Regions from separate parts of the Rummeliibacillus sp. G93 genome, predicted to be linked through region 2. Evidence: riboswitches for the same ligand, from Rfam matches in the RefSeq annotation. Region 2 holds a riboswitch; each other region holds the start of a gene.
What was found. A riboswitch is a leader RNA that binds a small molecule or an ion and turns the genes downstream of it on or off. The one in region 2 is predicted to bind thiamine pyrophosphate.

Region 1: linked by a shared signal. The riboswitch ahead of tenA (thiaminase II) and the one ahead of thiT (energy-coupled thiamine transporter ThiT) in region 2 are both predicted to bind thiamine pyrophosphate.
Region 3: linked by a shared signal. The riboswitch ahead of tenA (thiaminase II) and the one ahead of thiT (energy-coupled thiamine transporter ThiT) in region 2 are both predicted to bind thiamine pyrophosphate.

Annotation. Positions count from the first base shown of each region.
Region 1 covers NZ_CP097314.1:2,964,632-2,970,359, reverse strand. Annotated here, with positions in the region: gene M2M59_RS14985 (hypothetical protein) at 1-378, shown strand, start outside; gene M2M59_RS14980 (hypothetical protein) at 380-1,114, shown strand; gene M2M59_RS14975 (GNAT family N-acetyltransferase) at 1,141-1,569, shown strand; TPP riboswitch at 1,641-1,739, shown strand; TPP riboswitch at 1,794-1,892, shown strand; gene tenA (thiaminase II) at 1,954-2,634, shown strand; gene thiM (hydroxyethylthiazole kinase) at 2,621-3,370, shown strand; gene thiD (bifunctional hydroxymethylpyrimidine kinase/phosphomethylpyrimidine kinase) at 3,370-4,236, shown strand; gene thiE (thiamine phosphate synthase) at 4,181-4,813, shown strand; gene M2M59_RS14950 (hypothetical protein) at 4,871-5,572, opposite strand; gene M2M59_RS14945 (GNAT family N-acetyltransferase) at 5,717-5,728, shown strand, end outside.
Region 2 covers NZ_CP097314.1:2,565,584-2,571,311, reverse strand. Annotated here, with positions in the region: gene M2M59_RS13005 (cysteate racemase) at 1-40, shown strand, start outside; gene M2M59_RS13000 (DEAD/DEAH box helicase) at 127-1,359, shown strand; gene M2M59_RS12995 (aminopeptidase) at 1,361-2,590, shown strand; gene M2M59_RS12990 (magnetosome magnetite crystal formation protein family) at 2,862-3,239, opposite strand; TPP riboswitch at 3,366-3,472, shown strand; gene thiT (energy-coupled thiamine transporter ThiT) at 3,597-4,160, shown strand; gene M2M59_RS12980 (nucleotidyltransferase domain-containing protein) at 4,258-4,968, opposite strand; gene M2M59_RS12975 (DUF2179 domain-containing protein) at 5,209-5,721, shown strand.
Region 3 covers NZ_CP097314.1:2,689,253-2,694,980, forward strand. Annotated here, with positions in the region: gene M2M59_RS13530 (thiazole biosynthesis adenylyltransferase ThiF) at 1-655, opposite strand, end outside; gene M2M59_RS13535 (thiazole synthase) at 652-1,419, opposite strand; gene thiS (sulfur carrier protein ThiS) at 1,421-1,624, opposite strand; gene tenI (thiazole tautomerase TenI) at 1,657-2,280, opposite strand; gene tenA (thiaminase II) at 2,280-2,969, opposite strand; TPP riboswitch at 3,074-3,181, opposite strand; gene M2M59_RS13555 (tRNA dihydrouridine synthase) at 3,711-4,679, opposite strand; gene M2M59_RS13560 (polysaccharide deacetylase family protein) at 4,965-5,728, shown strand, end outside.

The DNA.
Region 1 (5,728 bases), 400 kb from region 2:
TGGATTTTTCCAGACAAAAAACCAGCAACATACCTAGCGAATTTAGAAAATGCAAAATTAATTACTATTCATCCTTCAGCAAAAAAGAAGATAGTGTTAGATAGAAAGAAGTTAGCAGGGAAATTCACACACTTGAAACAGCGGGAAATCTATAGCGATAAGTGGTTTTCAAGCCTTTATGAGATGAGTCCCTCAGAAATTAACAAAAAAGATGAACATTTTCCTTATCAGCTTGCAGGAGTAAAGCCGAAATGGGGAAGTGGGCTTCCATCACCGGCACTGTACATAGAAAAAGACGGAAAAGGAATTTTGATAACTACACCTCAGCAACAGCTTTATTACCGTTTAAATAATTCCGTGCTAAAGGAGGAGCAATAATATGAAGAAAAGAAAAGGAATGTTTGCTCTTTTAGTAGTGATTATTGGTATTATAGGTCTATTCTTCTATTATTCTTATTCAAAACCAACTCCTTTTCCAACAGAGGAAGCGCTGAAAAAGGATATAAATCAGACCTTCCCTGAGGCTAGCGTAAAAACAATACAAGATATAATCCACGTTGATGAACGCCATAAAGTGGTTCCTTTTATTTCTTTGAATAAAGACTATGGACTTAGCTATTGGATTTGGAAGAAGAATAAATGGCGAGTCGCTGAAGTGGATAATCGAGAAGAACCGATGATATGGAAGATAGAAGATAGAAAACGTCCAAAGTATGTATATGTGTGGAATATTTTTCATAAAAACAAGGTGGATTCATTTACATTTTATCTACTGAGGCAACGGGATTATATCACCTACGATAGGCAAAGTCTTTATATTCCACCAGTTCAAATGACAGAGAAAGTGCTATTGAATCATAAGACATATGGGGTTTTTTCTATTCCAGAAGATTGGGCTACGATTAAAGATTATGCTAGACCTGTTCAAACGGATTGGCTCTTCTCAAATGAGGAGGAAGGAGATTCGTTTAATTTTGGATGGAGACCGAATGCCAAGCCTGGTGTAAAAGAGCCGATTGAATTTACTAATAATGGAGAAAGCTTTTCAAACGGGGATATCATTTTACGCTTTCCGGAACGTTTCGAAAAGGGAAGTCGTGATCTTTATGAATGAGTATCGATAATCTAGGAGGTGTTTTTATGAAAATGATAAAAAATTTAAGCTCAAAAGATGAAATTATGGATGCCTTTCCGGTCATGAGCCAACTCAGAACACATTTAGATATAAACACATATGTAGAATTAGTGATGGAAGCGATGGAAAAGGAACAGTATAAGCTCTATGCACTCGTTGACTCTGATGAAATAGTTGCGGTGGTCGGATTCCAGCCAATGATTACACTTTATTATGGAAGATATATATGGGTATGTGATTTAGTGACAGATGCATCTAAGCGCTCGTTCGGTTATGGAGAAGAGTTGCTTGAATTTGTAGAAGCATGGGCGAAAGAATATAAGTATGAGTGTGTGGCCTTATCTTCTGGGTTGCAACGTACGAAGGCACACCGTTTTTATGAAGAAAAGATGGGGTACGACAAGGTAAGTTATGTGTTTAGGAAAGAATTCTAATATGTTGTAAAAAGCTAAGCTTGTTTTATCCTTGAATGGCATCCAGTTGAATGGTACGATGAATATAACTTAAATATTTGCAGGGGGACACGAAAGTGTTGAGAAGGTTTAAGCCTGACCCTTAGAACCTGACAGTTAATACTGGCGTAGGGAGCAAAGTACATATGATCGTTTTGTACAGCAGCTCTCCGTTTATGGGAGAGTTTTTTTGTACCCAACCAAATATTTTAGTGCGGGGGGACACGAAAGTGTTGAGAAGGTTAAAACCTGACCCTTAGAACCTGACAGTTAATACTGACGTAGGGAGCAGATGAAGGTATGAAATCTCTATGTCTACTCATAGGGATTTTTTGCGTCTACGTCCACTTTAAAGGAGGACGAACAGTGAGATTTGATGAAGTTGTTAGAGAAGAAGCAGATGCATATTGGGATGATAGCATGGTACACCCATTCGTGAAAGGGTTAGTACATGGCACACTGCCAATGGAGAACTTTAAATTTTATATGATGCAGGATGCCATTTATTTAAAGCATTACTCAAAAATATTGGCAATAGCAGCATCCAAATCGGAGACGAACCAGGAAATGGCCTATTATCTTGAATCAGCTAGAAGTATAAATGAAGCAGAACTTGAGCTCCACCGGACTGTTTTCAAAGAACTTCATATTGGAGAACAAGAACAAGCGGAGCTTATTCCTGCGCCAGCCAACAATAATTATATTAACCATATGTATAACGCCGTTCTAAACGAAAGCCTGCCAGTTGCATTTGCCGCGTTGCTGCCATGTCCTTGGTTATACCAAAGTATTGGTGAAGCGTATAAAGATGAAAAACCGACACAGAAGTTATACAGAGATTGGATTGAATTGTATAGCGGTAAAGAGTTTAAAGATCAACTGGACATCCAAAAGCAGATGCTCAATAAGTATGCGAAAGAACACCCAGCTGACGTTCAAAAGATGAAAGCATTTTTCCAAATGAGTGCCTATTACGAATGCAAGTTTTGGGATATGGCCTGGTCTTTAGAAAATTGGAAGGAGCTTTCACCTTATGAGCTTGCTTAAAATAAATCAGAAAAATCCTTTAATCCACTGTATAACAAATTATGTAGTAGCAAATTTTACAGCAAACGGACTGCTCGCGATTGGGGCATCGCCAGTTATGGCAGATGAAATCGCAGAGGTAGGAGATATGGTTTCTGTTGCAAGTGGTTTACTTGTTAATATTGGTACCATTAATGGCAGAACAAAAGAAGCAATGATTGTAGCTGGACGCAAAGCGAATGAAGTGGGAATTCCTGTCGTTCTAGATCCGGTAGGCGTAGGCGCCACTGCCTTTCGTCGCGAGACGGTGAAGAATCTATTGAGAGAAATTAAATTTGATCTTATTCGCTGCAATACTGGAGAACTTGCAGCAATCGCAGGTGTCAATTGGGACTCAAAGGGAGTAGACAGCGGCGTAGGAGAGATGGATACCGAGCAGACAGCAAAAGCTATAGCGAAACAGTACAACTGTTTTGTTATTGTCACCGGCGAGGTGGACATTGCAACAAACGGCGAAAGTATTGATTATATAGCAGGCGGTCATGAGCTCATGACGAAGATTACGGGTACGGGGTGTTTGCTTAGCGCTATTTGTACAGCAGCCTTAGCAGTAGAAAGAAATAACCTTTCTATCTTAACCGACGTTTTGAAAGACTATAAAAAGGTTGCCGAGATGGCATGCCAGAAGGAATGGTTAGGTGCTGTTCAACAAGAAGTACTTAATCAATTGCAACAGGTTTCAGGGGGGCGAGCATAATGAATATTGCCATGACTATTGCGGGTTCTGACAGCGGTGGAGGAGCAGGTATTCAAGCAGATCTAAAGACTTTCCAGGAGCTTGGCGTTTTTGGCACATCAGCTATTACGGCATTGACTGCACAAAATACGCTAGGTGTTGAAGGTATATACCCAGCCCAACCAGAATTTGTTCAGCAGCAAATCGAAGTAGTGATGAGGGATATGCCGATAAAAGCGGTGAAAACGGGCATGTTGTTTTCTGCCGAGATTATTGAAGCTGTAGCACATAGTTTGCGAGATAAAGAGACACAATTGGTAGTAGACCCAGTGATGATTGCGAAAGGTGGAGCATCTTTGCTACAACATGAGGCAGTGACTGCGCTGAAAAAATTCCTATTGCCGCGTGCAACTATTCTTACGCCAAACATACCAGAAGCAGAGGTAATAAGCGGAATCGAAATAAAAAGCCCAAAAGACTTAGAAAAGGCTGCAAACGCAATGCTTGCAATGGGTGTTTCATGCGTCATTATAAAAGGCGGTCATTTAGAAGGTAAGGATGCAGTAGATACTGTATTTTTTCAAGATGATTCGTTCTTTTCAATGCAAACGAAGCGAATTTCCACTGTTCAAACACACGGTACAGGATGCACCTTCTCAGCAGCGTTAACCGCTTTTTTGGCACAGGGCTTCTCTTTAAAAAGTGCCATAATAGAAGCGAAAAAATTCGTCCATTTAGCTATTCAACATCCATTAAATATAGGGAATGGACATGGTCCTACAAACCATTTTGCGTATAAAAAATTAAGCGGCAACTGTGAGGTGACAATTAGTGAGGAAAGAGGATTTAGCAGTTTATCTGATTATGGGCACGCAAAACTGCATTGAACCACCCCTCCAAGTGCTCGAACAAGCATTACAGGCTGGTATCACAATGTTTCAGTTGCGTGAAAAGGGTGAAGGGGCATTAACTGGCAAAGATCTTGAAATGTTTGCGCGTGAGTGCCAGAGGCTCTGCAAGCAATATGAGATCCCATTTATTGTCAATGATCATATCGAATTGGCTTTGAAGATAGAAGCGGATGGTGTGCATATCGGGCAAGAAGATATGGAGCTGGAAAAAATACGGCCGGAATTTAAGGGGAAGATGATTGGTGTATCAGTGCATACAAAAGAAGAATTGGTGCAGGCAGTGGATCAAGGTACAGATTATGTCGGGATAGGCCCTATATATGAAACGAAGTCTAAACAAGATGCCAAGAAGCCAGCGGGTGTTACATTTTTACAGGAGGCACGAAAGCTATATCCAACTCTCCCTATTGTAGCTATTGGTGGAATTACGGTCGAGAACGCACAGCCGTTAAAAGAGAGCGGAGCAGATGGTGTGGCCGTCATTTCAGCGATCTGCCAAAGTGAAGATTGCAGACCAGTGATTGGATCCCTTCAATCTATTTTTAAAGCATAATAAAAGCTGCATGAAATGTCTTAGCGACAACTTCATGCAGCTTTTTTAGTTCATGTATTATTTTGTTTCCTCTTGATCAATCCAGCTATAGCTTAGCTCCTCTGCTTTACCATGCTCATCTGTCTCGATTCGAACCGTTTTGTCTTCCAATTTGTTTTGAGATTTCGCTTCATCATCTAACTCAAAGTCATGCGTTTTCTGGAATGTTTTATTGCCATTTGGCGTTTGAAGAGTTAACTCTTTTGAATCGTTTTTAACGAGTTTGCCAATGATCTCTTTTTCATCGCCATCTCTATCATATACACCATCCTGATCTGCGAGTGTTTTGTCTGTTGGTTTAACACTTTCTGCAACGGCTTTATTTGTGGATACTTCCACAACCACTTGCTTGTCTTGCCAATCTCCTTTCATACCTTTTTTGTCGCTTTCAAATGATACTTTTTTTTGAATGGCTATTTGCTTTCCATGTACCTCTAAGGTAATCTCGTCGTTATTTTCTTTTACATATTTTCCTACTAGATCAAAGTCACCTTCTGATGAATCATTTTTATCTGGATCCTTTGAAAGGTTTTTTAGAGTTTTTAATTCGGTATTTTCATTAATGCTTGTACTTGTATTACTGCTCTCAGTTTGTTTAGGCTGAGAACTGTCCTTTTGAGGGCTTGTGCTTTTGGTATCATTGCCGCACCCTGCTAAGATAACCCCTGCTGCCAGAAATAGTGATGCTTTTGGTAGATACTTTTTCATATTATTGTTCAATTGACTTCACTCCCTAAACAATAGTATTTCCTTTTTCTTTAAAAGTGAAACGTAAAAGTTAGATTTAACAACAGAAGCAGGAAATAGTATGTGGTAGATAGAAGTTAACTAGAAAGAGTTATATATAGAAGGGAGTACAAAAACATGAAGTTAGTA
Region 2 (5,728 bases):
GCGTGCAATCGAAAGCTGCGGCTATGAGTTAGCGGATTAGTATAAAACTTTTCTTAGGAATTTAAAGGGCCCGTCTACAGAGGCGGGCGTTACATACATTAGAAAAAGAAAGAAGGTGCAGGCATTATGGCATTTTTAGATTTATTAAATGAAGATTTACAGCAAAAATGGAAGTTTCCATCTACAATGCCCATTCAAGAGCAGATGGTAGAAGCATTTTTGGAGGGAAAAGATGTAGTAGCTGAGTCTCCTACAGGAACAGGTAAAACGTTAGCGTATCTGTTGCCGATTTTACAAAAGGTAGATGGTGCTAAAAAGGCAACTCAAGCCCTTATTGTAGCTCCATCGCAAGAGTTGTGCATGCAAATCGTAGAGGTGATCCGTACATGGATTGCTGGCACAAATATTACTGTAGTCCCTTTGATTGGCGGTGCAAATCCACAACGCCAAATTGAAAAGCTAAAGAAAAAGCCAACGATAGTTGTAGGAACGCCAGGACGTTTAAATGAACTTATTACAAGCAAAAAACTAAAATTGCATGAAATTAACATGATTGTTTTAGATGAAGGGGACCAACTATTAAGTCGGGATTATCGTGTTATCGTAAAAGGCTTTATAGATGGAGCAGCTCATGGCAGACAAGTAGCTGTGGTGTCTGCAACGGTAACAGAAGAAATTGAGCTTGTGGCAAATAGAATGCTTCATGATCCGGTACGCATCAAAATAGCAGCAACAGAGGTTCCAGCAAGCGGTAAGGTCGAACATTCCTTCATAAAAATAGAGGAACGAGATAAGACAGAACTATTGCGAAAACTGTCAAACCTTTCAGGGTTGCGTGGACTAGCTTTTATCAATAACTTAGACCAAGTGATGATGAAAGAATCAAAGCTAGGTTTTCGCAATGCGCCGATTGTAGCCTTGCATTCTGAGATGAAAAAAGAGGAAAGAAAATCAGCGATTGAACGTTTCCGCAAGGGTGATGCGCGCGTCCTTCTCGCTACAGATATTGCGGCAAGGGGCTTAGATATAGAGGGGCTAACACATGTTATTCATGTCAACGTGCCATTCACAAAAGAGCAATATATCCACCGTTCAGGCAGAACAGGAAGAGCTGGCAATAGCGGGGAAGTACTTACATTACTTGCACATCATGAAGAACAAGCATATCTAAAACGCATGAGAGAATTAGAAATTGAGCCAGTTGAGAAAAATTGGTCAAATGGCCAATTAAAAGAGGGAAAGGCAGAAGCCAAACCTAACAAAGGGAATAAACGCTATTCAACGAATGGTACAAATGCAAACAGAAAAAACAAGGGCGATGGGAAGAAACCTTATCACGCAAAGAAAAGAGGGAAATAATATGACGTTTGAAGAGAAGCTAGAACAATTTGCTGAGCTTACAGTAAGAGTGGGCGCAAATATACAAAAGGGTCAAACCATGTTAATCAATACAACAACAGAGACAGTTGAATTTACAAGATTAGTGGCAAAAAAAGCGTATGAAGCAGGGGCTGCACGCGTAACGGTTAATTTTTCAGATGATGTGATTGACCGCGCTTTTTACGACAATGCACCAGCTGATGAATTTGCTAAATTTCCACGCTGGATCAGTGAACAACGAGATGAGTTGATTGAGCGTGGGGGTGCTCTTTTGTGGATTGATGCGCAAGATCCGGATAACCTTACGGGAGTGCCAGTTGAAAAACTATCCGCACAGCAAAAAGCATCAGGCAAAGCGCTTGAAAACTATCGCGATGCAGTGATGAACGACAAGATTGCGTGGTCTATTATTGCTGTACCATCGAAGAAATGGGCTGCAAAAGTATTCTCTGATTTAAAAGAAGAAGAGCAGCTGCCAGCATTATGGGAAGCGATCTTCAAAACGGTTCATATTGGTGAAGGAAATGCTGTAGACAACTGGGAACAACATTTGAAAAACCTAGATGCGAGAGCAGATCTTTTAAACGCAAAACGTTATCAAAAGCTGCATTATAAAGCGCCTGGCACTGATTTAACAATTGAATTGCCAGATAAGCATATTTGGTGCACAGGTGCGAGCCATACACCTGCTGGTTCTTCGTTTGTAGCAAATATGCCAACAGAAGAAGTGTACACAATGCCATCAAAATACGGTGTGAACGGCTTTGTATCGAATACAAAACCGCTTGTTTTCCAAGGTAATGTTATCGATCAATTTAAGCTGACATTCGAAGGTGGAAAGATTGTAAAAGCTGAAGCAGAGGTTGGTCATGATTTGCTGCAAGAATTAGTCAAAGCGGATGAAGGTTCTAAGTACCTTGGCGAAGTTGCTCTTGTACCACATGAGTCGCCTATCTCTGCATCAAATATTCTTTACTACAATACGCTTTTCGATGAAAATGCCTCTAACCACCTGGCGATTGGCGAAGCTTATCCGACATGCTATGAAGGTGGAAGCAGCCTGACAAAAGAGGAGCTCGAAGAAAAAGGTATTAATACATCAATTACTCATGAAGACTTCATGATTGGTAGCGGAGAAATGGATATCGACGGCGTTCTAGCAGACGGTACAGTTGAGCCTATTTTCCGCAATGGCAGCTGGGCATTTTAAGTAGTCATGCTTAGGTGTTGCTATACCTTTTAATCTCAACTTAAAGTTCATATAAAAAAACGCCGTATTCCACAGAGAATACGGCGTTTTTAGTGATTATTTTTTCATTGCTTTTTTATCATGTCTTGCATCAATCACTTTTAAGATGATTGGATAAACAACTGGTGCGATTTTGATTACAGTTTTTATTACTTTTCGTAATTGCATATAGTAGCACTCCATTCATTGATGAGCTTGTGTATATTTAACTAATAGCCATATTAACAGTATTTTAAACTTTGAGTACTTTAATTCCTTGTACAATATTCCAAATGAACACGCCTAGCGAAAGGATAGCTTCTACAACAATAAAGATAAGCCATGCTCCCATAATCCACATACCATCATTGGACGATGCATCTGGACTCCCTGTTTCAAATGAATAACTATAAAAACCGGCTCCAGCCACCACGGCCATAAATATAATGACGCCAATAATGGTAGGGACCAGAAGAAGAAGGTGAGAGAGTAAGGCGCGCTTAGCATGCCTTTTCACTTCTTGTTCCTTTACAGCAAAATACACGATGACGGGCAAGATAAATCCAGCAAAAAATATACTAAAATAACACAAAGAAGAGATTACACGGTTATTATTGTTTTCCAATTCCAATTTTGACACCTCCATATATCTATACATACGCACAGGGCTCACTGAAAGATTCAGAAAGATGAAAATTACCATGGCAATTTAAAATCAAATCAAGTACAATAAATGTGTTCAATTAAATACTGATGTATCGACCACGAGGGGAGCCGCAAATGGGCGGCTGAGAGTGAATCCGAAATTCTAACCCTTTGAACCTGTAAGTTAATGCTTGCGTAGGAATGTGGATAGAGACCGACTTATTTCGATGTTAGGGCTATCCTAATGTCGTTTTTTATTTGGGTGGAAATCTTCTGGAATACTTGTTTACGGGAATACGCTTTAGGCAAGAGTGGGCTGCATCGAAATACGGGAGGAAGTATATTGAATAAGAAACGTTTATTAATGATGATTGAAATCGCCATATTTGCAGCAATCGGATTTGTATTGGATAAGCTGTCCTTTAGTCTATGGCCACAGGGCGGTTCTATTAGCCTTGTAATGGTTCCGATTGTACTGATGGCATTTCGTTGGGGGACAATGGCTGGACTCGTTACAGGGCTATTAATTGGCGGATTGCAAGTGTTAATAGGGGGCGCCTATGTGTTAACGCCTTTGCAAGGCTTCATCGATTATTTCTTTGCATTTACAGCTGTAGGCTTAGCTGGTGTGATGCGAGGAATGATGATTGCTGCCAACCGACGTGGCCAAACTGGCAAAATGATCGTTGCTATAACAATTGGAACATTTATTGGCGGATTATTAAAATATGCAGCACATACATTGGCGGGAATCGTGTTCTTTGCTGAATATGCAGGAAAGCAAAATGTATATTGGTACTCTATTGTGTACAACGGCTCTTATATGATTCCTGCTATTATTTTAACGATTATTGTCGTTGCGCTGCTCTTTAAGTCTGCGCCACGAATAGCTAACCCGAAAAATTAATGAGGGAAGACTGCTAATTACATTAAGAATTCGTCTTGGTATTAGCAATACAATGAACAAACGCTCAGATACATTCTGAGCGTTTTTATTTATTAGGTTATTTTCCTAAAGAGAAGCCTTCAAATAATCTTCCACCAAATGGTTGAAGGACTTGATCAGTCAGGCATACAATCTTACCAATATCATTTGATTTATAATATGCGTCGAATGCTTCAACAAATTCGTTTGCAAGTTTCTTGTCATGATGAACTAATGAACGATAAACCCATTTTGATGTACCAATCCATTTGCCATTACTTCGAAGGATGAATTCACTAACTAATTCGCTGAGTGTGCTCGCAATAAAAATGCCTTCAGCTCTATTTTGACAACCGATTAAATCATCTAACACATCCGTAACAAAATATCGCTTTATGTCCATTGTTTCTTTTGTCCAATCTTCTGGCCCTTGTTCTATTAAGTCTTTGGCTTCCTTTCTAATAGCCGATAATACTCCTGTATCTTTTAAAATTTTGCCCTCACTTACCATTCTTGGCATTGTAGGCCTTCCTTCTTTACAATCACTTACAAAAAAGAAACGATAAGACTTCAAATTATGAACAAACAGTTCAATATTCCATCCAAATTCAATAAGGGACTCACGATAAGAAAAAGGAAAACTTTTGTCAAATATGATGATATCTAAATCAGAAGTTTCAGTTGCTTGTCCTCGAACAACACTCCCAGCTAAGATAGCTCCCTGACAATTATGAAAATGTTTTTCAACAAACTGTAAGGCTGCTTCTAGTGGATCAAGTCTATTCTTCATATAATTTCCACCCTTCTTGTTTTAAGGTATCTTCTTCGGCAGAAGCTAAAAGTTTATAAGATTTGATTACCTAAAAATTCTATAACAATTTTATCGTATTTATTCCGATCTTCTTTAATAAAGTTTGCTAATACTAGCGAATCGTAACGGAACTCAATTCGTTTTTTTAGTTTCATGACTGGGTATGGATTGTAATAAATCTACATACTAATAATTGATTGCGGGGTGAATCTGTTGGAGATGCTTTTACTAATTATTATTATCAATATTGTTTATATGACACTGGTAACATTGCGGATGATTCTTGTGATAAAAGGATATCGAATTGTAGCATCCCTGATGTCTGTAGCAGAGGTCTTTATCTATTTGATGGGGTTGAAGATTGTGCTGGATAATTTAGACCGTCCGCTCAATATATTAGCTTATTGCGTAGGATGGGGATTAGGCGTTTATTCTGGTGGTCTCATTGAAAGCAAACTAGCGCTAGGTTATATGATCTTTGATGTGATTGTTGACAGAGAACAGCAGGGGTTGGTTAGCAAATTGAGGGATGAAGGCTTTGGCGTCACAGCATGGATTGGTAATGGTAAAGATGGGGAACGTCTCTGTTTGAAAGTGATTGCCAAGAGAAAAGAGGAAAGGTATTTCCGAGATTGCATTACAAAAATAGCCCCATCTGCTTTTGTTGTTTCCTATGAGCCGAACATTTTGAACGGCGGTTTTTTCTTAAAGCGCAAGCACTTATTTCTATAGAAACGCA
Region 3 (5,728 bases), 120 kb from region 2:
ATATAAGCTGATTCCTTAAAGAACAATCATCCTCAACCAAAATCTTTAGCGCTTCAGTGATTTGATAAGCCACTACCATTTGGACAGCGGGACTGATTATGCCTGCCGTATCACACGTTAATCCACCAATTGGCACTGTCTCCAGCAAACAATTTAAACAAGGCGTTTTCCCCGGGATAATGGAATAGCTTAATCCATAGCTTCCGACACAAGCACCATAAATCCATGGAATGTTATATTTTTGTGCTACATCATTTAGAATCATGCGTGTGTCAAAATTATCTGTGGCATCCATTATGAGATCCACATCCCTTATAAGTTGCTCTGCTTCAGTCGCTGAAACATCTTGAACAAGACCATGGATTTCTACTTCACTATTTAACTGTGATAATCGTTTATGCGCTGCAATAGCTTTAGGTACGCGTTGCTTGGCATCTTCCTCATCGTATAATTGTTGCCTTTGAAGATTACTCCACTCTACGTAATCTCGATCAACTATAGTCAGCTTACCAACCCCCATACGTACGAGACTTTCTGCACTTCCCGTTCCGAGTGCCCCTGCACCAATTACAAGTACATGCTTTTGCCTAATTTTCTCTTGGCCTTCTTTACCGATAGGCACAAATAATTCTTGCCTTGAATAACGCTCACTCACCCGATGCTCATTCCTTCGGTTGGACTGCTAGCCGTTGCATAGTTTTTTTTCGCTATTCTACCTGCTTCATAGCCTAAGCGTCCTGCTTCAATGGCAAGCTTCATTGCTTTCGCCATTTTCACGGGATTACCAGCACCTGAAACAGCAGTATTCAAGAGGACTCCATCCGCTCCTGCTTCCATAGCAATAGCCGCATCAGATGGCGCACCAATACCTGCATCTACAATAACGGGTACAGTTGCCTGCTCAATAATAAAACTTAAATTAAGCGGGTTGATAATGCCTTGACCAGAGCCTATTGGAGAAGCGCCAGGCATGATTGCATGGACGCCTAATTCTTGCAATCTTTTAGCTAGCAATACATCATCTGAGATATAAGGAAGGACAATAAATCCTTCTTTCAATAATTCTTCAGATGCCTTATATGTTTCGAACGGGTCAGGCAACAGGGTTTTTTGGCAACCGATGACTTCGACTTTAATCATGTCACATAAGCCAGATGCCTTTGCCAGCTTGGCGATGCGAACCGCTTCTGCAGCCGTAGTGGCCCCTGCTGTATTGGGTAATAGTTTATACTTCGCTAAATCTATTTTCTCCAGGAAATTCGGCTGGCTCGCCTCAAAAATATTCATTCTTCTAACGGCAAACGTAAGGATGTCCGTTCCTGATACTTCCACGGCTTCTTTCTGAATATCAAAGTTTGGGTACTTTCCTGTTCCTAATAAAAGTCTTGATTGAAATTCATATGGCCCAATTTTCAACATTTCATCCACCTCCAACAAAGTGTACAATCTCTATTTTGTCGCCTTCTGATACAGCTGTGTCGAAATAGCGACTTTTGTCTAAAATGTTATGATTTAATTCCATAATGAAAACCTTAGATTCTAATCCAAAGTGATGAATCACATCTGACACAACTCTTATTTGCTCGGGAACTTCTAGAGATTCACCATTTATTTGGAGTCTCATCCGCTCACTTCCTTTTACGTGTGCTAATCAATTTATTTTGATAAAGGACTTTCCGTTAACCTCAATTTTGCAGAATACTTTTTCGCTGCCTGTACTGGATTGTTTGCCAACATCACTCCTGACAAGACTGCAATCCCGCTTGCTCCTGCTTCCAACACTCGTTCTACATTCTCAAATTGAATTCCGCCAATCGCAATCACTGGAACTTTTACGTTCATAGTTAATTCCTTTAATTTTTCTAGGCCTCGTGGTTCTTTGTCCGGCTTGGATTGTGAAGGGAAGATATGGCCATATATCACATAATCTGCGCCACATTCACTCGCATATATCGCTTCTTCTACTGTGTGAACCGAACATCCTAGCCGTAATGCTGGAAAAACATCCTTCACAACCGCGATATCCAAACTATGATTAGCTAGTTGAACGCCCTTCACCTTTGTGACCGCTCCGACGTCCAGTCGATCGTTGATGATGATTTTATCCAAAGGCACACCTTCTGCCTTCAGTTGATTTACGATTTCCATTAGTTCTCTGGCAGTTCTCTGCTTTTCACGGATATGGAAAGCATCAATGAATGGATGAATATCTTTGGCGATCCGAATCATTTCAGGAATAGGCTGTCTGCCTGTCGAAACAATATGCAGCTCTCGATTCATTAGCCTCTCACCATCGAATCCTTATTCACGATTGGCCAATCTTCATGCTGATAAGCCATCTCCCAAAATGAATATTCGTATTGGCTGCTGATCATAAAATGCTCGAGCATTTGCAAGCGATCTGATTCTGTAACCCTCTCAGCAATCTCATCGATTCGCTCGATTTGCTCCACCACTTTTTCATGGAACCAATCGCCACCGTATGCAGCAATCCACTCTTGATAGATTGGTTGATTTGGCGTATTTCCCTTTAAACGCTGACCGATTTCATCATAAAGCCAATAGCATGGAAGAAGCGCTGCAATAATATCACCAATATGACCAGTAAATGCCGCTCGATATAGATGAGATGTGTACGCATAGGCAGTGGGAGCAGGCTTAAACTCAGCAATTTCAGCATCAGTAATGCCTAATTGCTTTGAAAAATTAGCATGCAGACTCAATTCTGCTTCAGCTGTACCCTGTACATGAATAGCCATGCGAGCCGTTGTGTGCAAATCAGGTGCCTTTGCTCCCGCCAATGCCTGCACCCTGGCAAAATGAGAAAGATAATAAGAATCCTGCAACACGTAATAGCGGAAGCTTTCTAATGGCAAGCTTCCATCAGCTATCCCTGTCACAAATGGATGCTGAAAACTTGCTTCCCAAATAGAATCTGCCTCACGTCGTAACTGCTCTGAAAATTTCATCATAATCCCTCCAAAAATAGTGTTAGGAAAATGGAATAAAAAAACCCCACTTTCCTTTACGCAAAGAAAGTGGGTATTAGAAATTATATGTATCAAAAAATAAAATTTCTGCCGTGCCACTTCCCTACGTTGGTATAAACCAAATCAGGTTCCAAGAGTCTCAAAGTCACACTTTGATCTCAGCCATTCTAATGGCACCCCTAGTGGTAAATCATATGAAGTTTTAGTAACATTCGATATTATCTTAACATTATTGAATGGATTGTCAAGGACAGATATGGTGAAATTTAGTAACATCCCTTTCCTTAGGATTGATTGCTGTTGGGCACCTAATCACAGCACAACGTAATTTTCAATTTGAAAATCTTTATCTCTTTTTATAACCTTTTTGCGGGCGACCATATTTTACTTCATTTAGGACAGATAGGACTTAAATTGCTAACTTTCGGAAGTAAACTTGTGAAGAGCGGTTGTAAATCGGGTGGATGCGGTGGTAAATCTTCCAGGAACAGTTGTATCTCACCACCGAACGGTTGTAAATATAGGAATGCTACCGCCACTCTATTACTTACGATATGTAAACTTCCTTATATAATCCGAGCTTCTCCATAGTCCTTCTCTTTTCTAGTTAAAAATTTTATTATATTGTAGTCTCACAAGACACCCGTTATAACTAAAAAAGATTATCTCAATCACGGGCTGAGATAATCTTTTTCCTTTTTTAGGTTTGGCTATTGCTTTCTAATCAACATTCTTTACTTCAAAACCATCAATCAGCGCACGCACTTCATCCGTAGATTTCGTGTGCATCAATTGATTTCGCAATTCGCCAGCACCAGGAAATCCTTTGACATAGATCTTGAAGAAACGATGAAGTCCCGAAATGGAACGTGGCACTAGTTCTTGATATTGATCGTGCAAATCTAGCTGATATCTTAAAAGATCTAGAAGCTCCTGACTGCTATGCTCTCTTGGTTCTTTTTCAAACGCAAACGGATTTTTAAAGATACCGCGACCAATCATGATGCCGTCTATTCCATATTGTTCAGCAAGCTCAAGACCTTTTTGTCGGTCAGGAATGTCTCCATTGATGGTAAGCATTGTGTCAGGTGCAATACGGTCACGTAATTCCTTGATTGCCGGAATCATCTCCCAATGGGCATCTACTTTACTCATTTCTTTTCTTGTTCGCAAATGAATCGAAAGGTTGGCAATATCCTGCTTCAATATATGCGTTAGCCAGTCCTCCCACTCATTTAGATCTGAGTAGCCTAGCCTTGTTTTAACACTAACAGGCAGTCCTCCTGCTTTTGCTGCTTGGATGATTTCTGCAGCTGCATCTGGTCGAAGAATAAGACCGCTACCCTTTCCTCTAGACGCTACGTTTGGAACAGGGCAGCCCATATTAATATCGATGCCTTTGTACCCCATCTCCGCCATTCCGATACTCATTTCACGGAAATACTCGGGCTTGTCTCCCCAGATATGTGCCACCATTGGCTGTTCGTCTTCCGTAAAAGTCAAACGTCCACGCACACTGTTCTTTCCTTCTGGGTGGCAATAACTATCCGTGTTTGTAAACTCGGTGAAAAATACATCCGGGCGTCCTGCTTTGCTCACGACATGGCGAAATACAACATCAGTCACATCCTCCATGGGAGCCAGCACAAAGAATGGTCGTGGCAAGTCACGCCAAAAGTTTTCTTTCATATTCATACAAATCCTTTCATCTATATCCTGTACATCCTATTTACATTGTTTATGAATTTAACACATTCTATTTCTAGAGTATAACCTAGCTTTTCTATTTTATCTTTAATCCATTTTTTCTTAAACTCTTTTTTAAAAGAAACCACCAAATACAAACATTTTGTTTTCCTCAAAACTTTTCATAGTGCTGGTAAGTCATATTAATAAAGGTAAATGCATAATAGCGCAAAAATCAGGTTCAATCCATCATACAAAACACACTAAGAAAGAGAGGTTGCTCGAAAGATGAAACGACAAGGAAAAAAGAGAGCGAAAGGGAAAGTCAGCATAGGCTTAGGAGTTATACTCGCAGCAATCCTGCTGGGCGTTTATTTGATTGGCCCTATTGGATCCTCAGCAGATAATGATAATCCTGCGGTTGAAAAAAAGCAGGCCGCAACACCACAAGAAAAGAAAAGCCAGAAATCGCCGACTGCCTCTTCAAATGTAACCGGACAAGCCGGAAAGAAGAATTCGGATAAAAACCGGAAAATAACGCAAAAAGAAAGGAAAAAGGAAAACGCACATGAGGAAGTTGTACATAAAAAAGCAATCAATCATCTAAAAAAAGAACACAGGAGGAAAACCGTTTATCTGACTTTTGATGACGGCCCTACTCTTGAATCCGGCCATTTACTTGATATACTTGACCGCTATCATGCTAAAGCAACTTTCTTCATGATTGGCTCTAATATTAAGGCCCATCCTAAAGTAATTAAAAGAATGGTGAATGAAGGGTTTGGGGTCGGGTTGCACAGTATGTCACACGATGCCAATAAACTATACAGCGCAGCAGCCAGTGCACCGCTAAACGAAATGTTGAAAGCTCAAGAAATCCTACAAAATGTTGCGGCAGTACATTCTCAACTCATCCGTTTGCCATATGGAAGCATCCCATATCTAACAATCGATATGCGACTTTTATTAGGGGAACAACACTTTAAAATTTGGGACTGGACTGTGGATTCGGATGATTGGTCATTGAAAGACCAGCGCTACGTCCAAAAAAC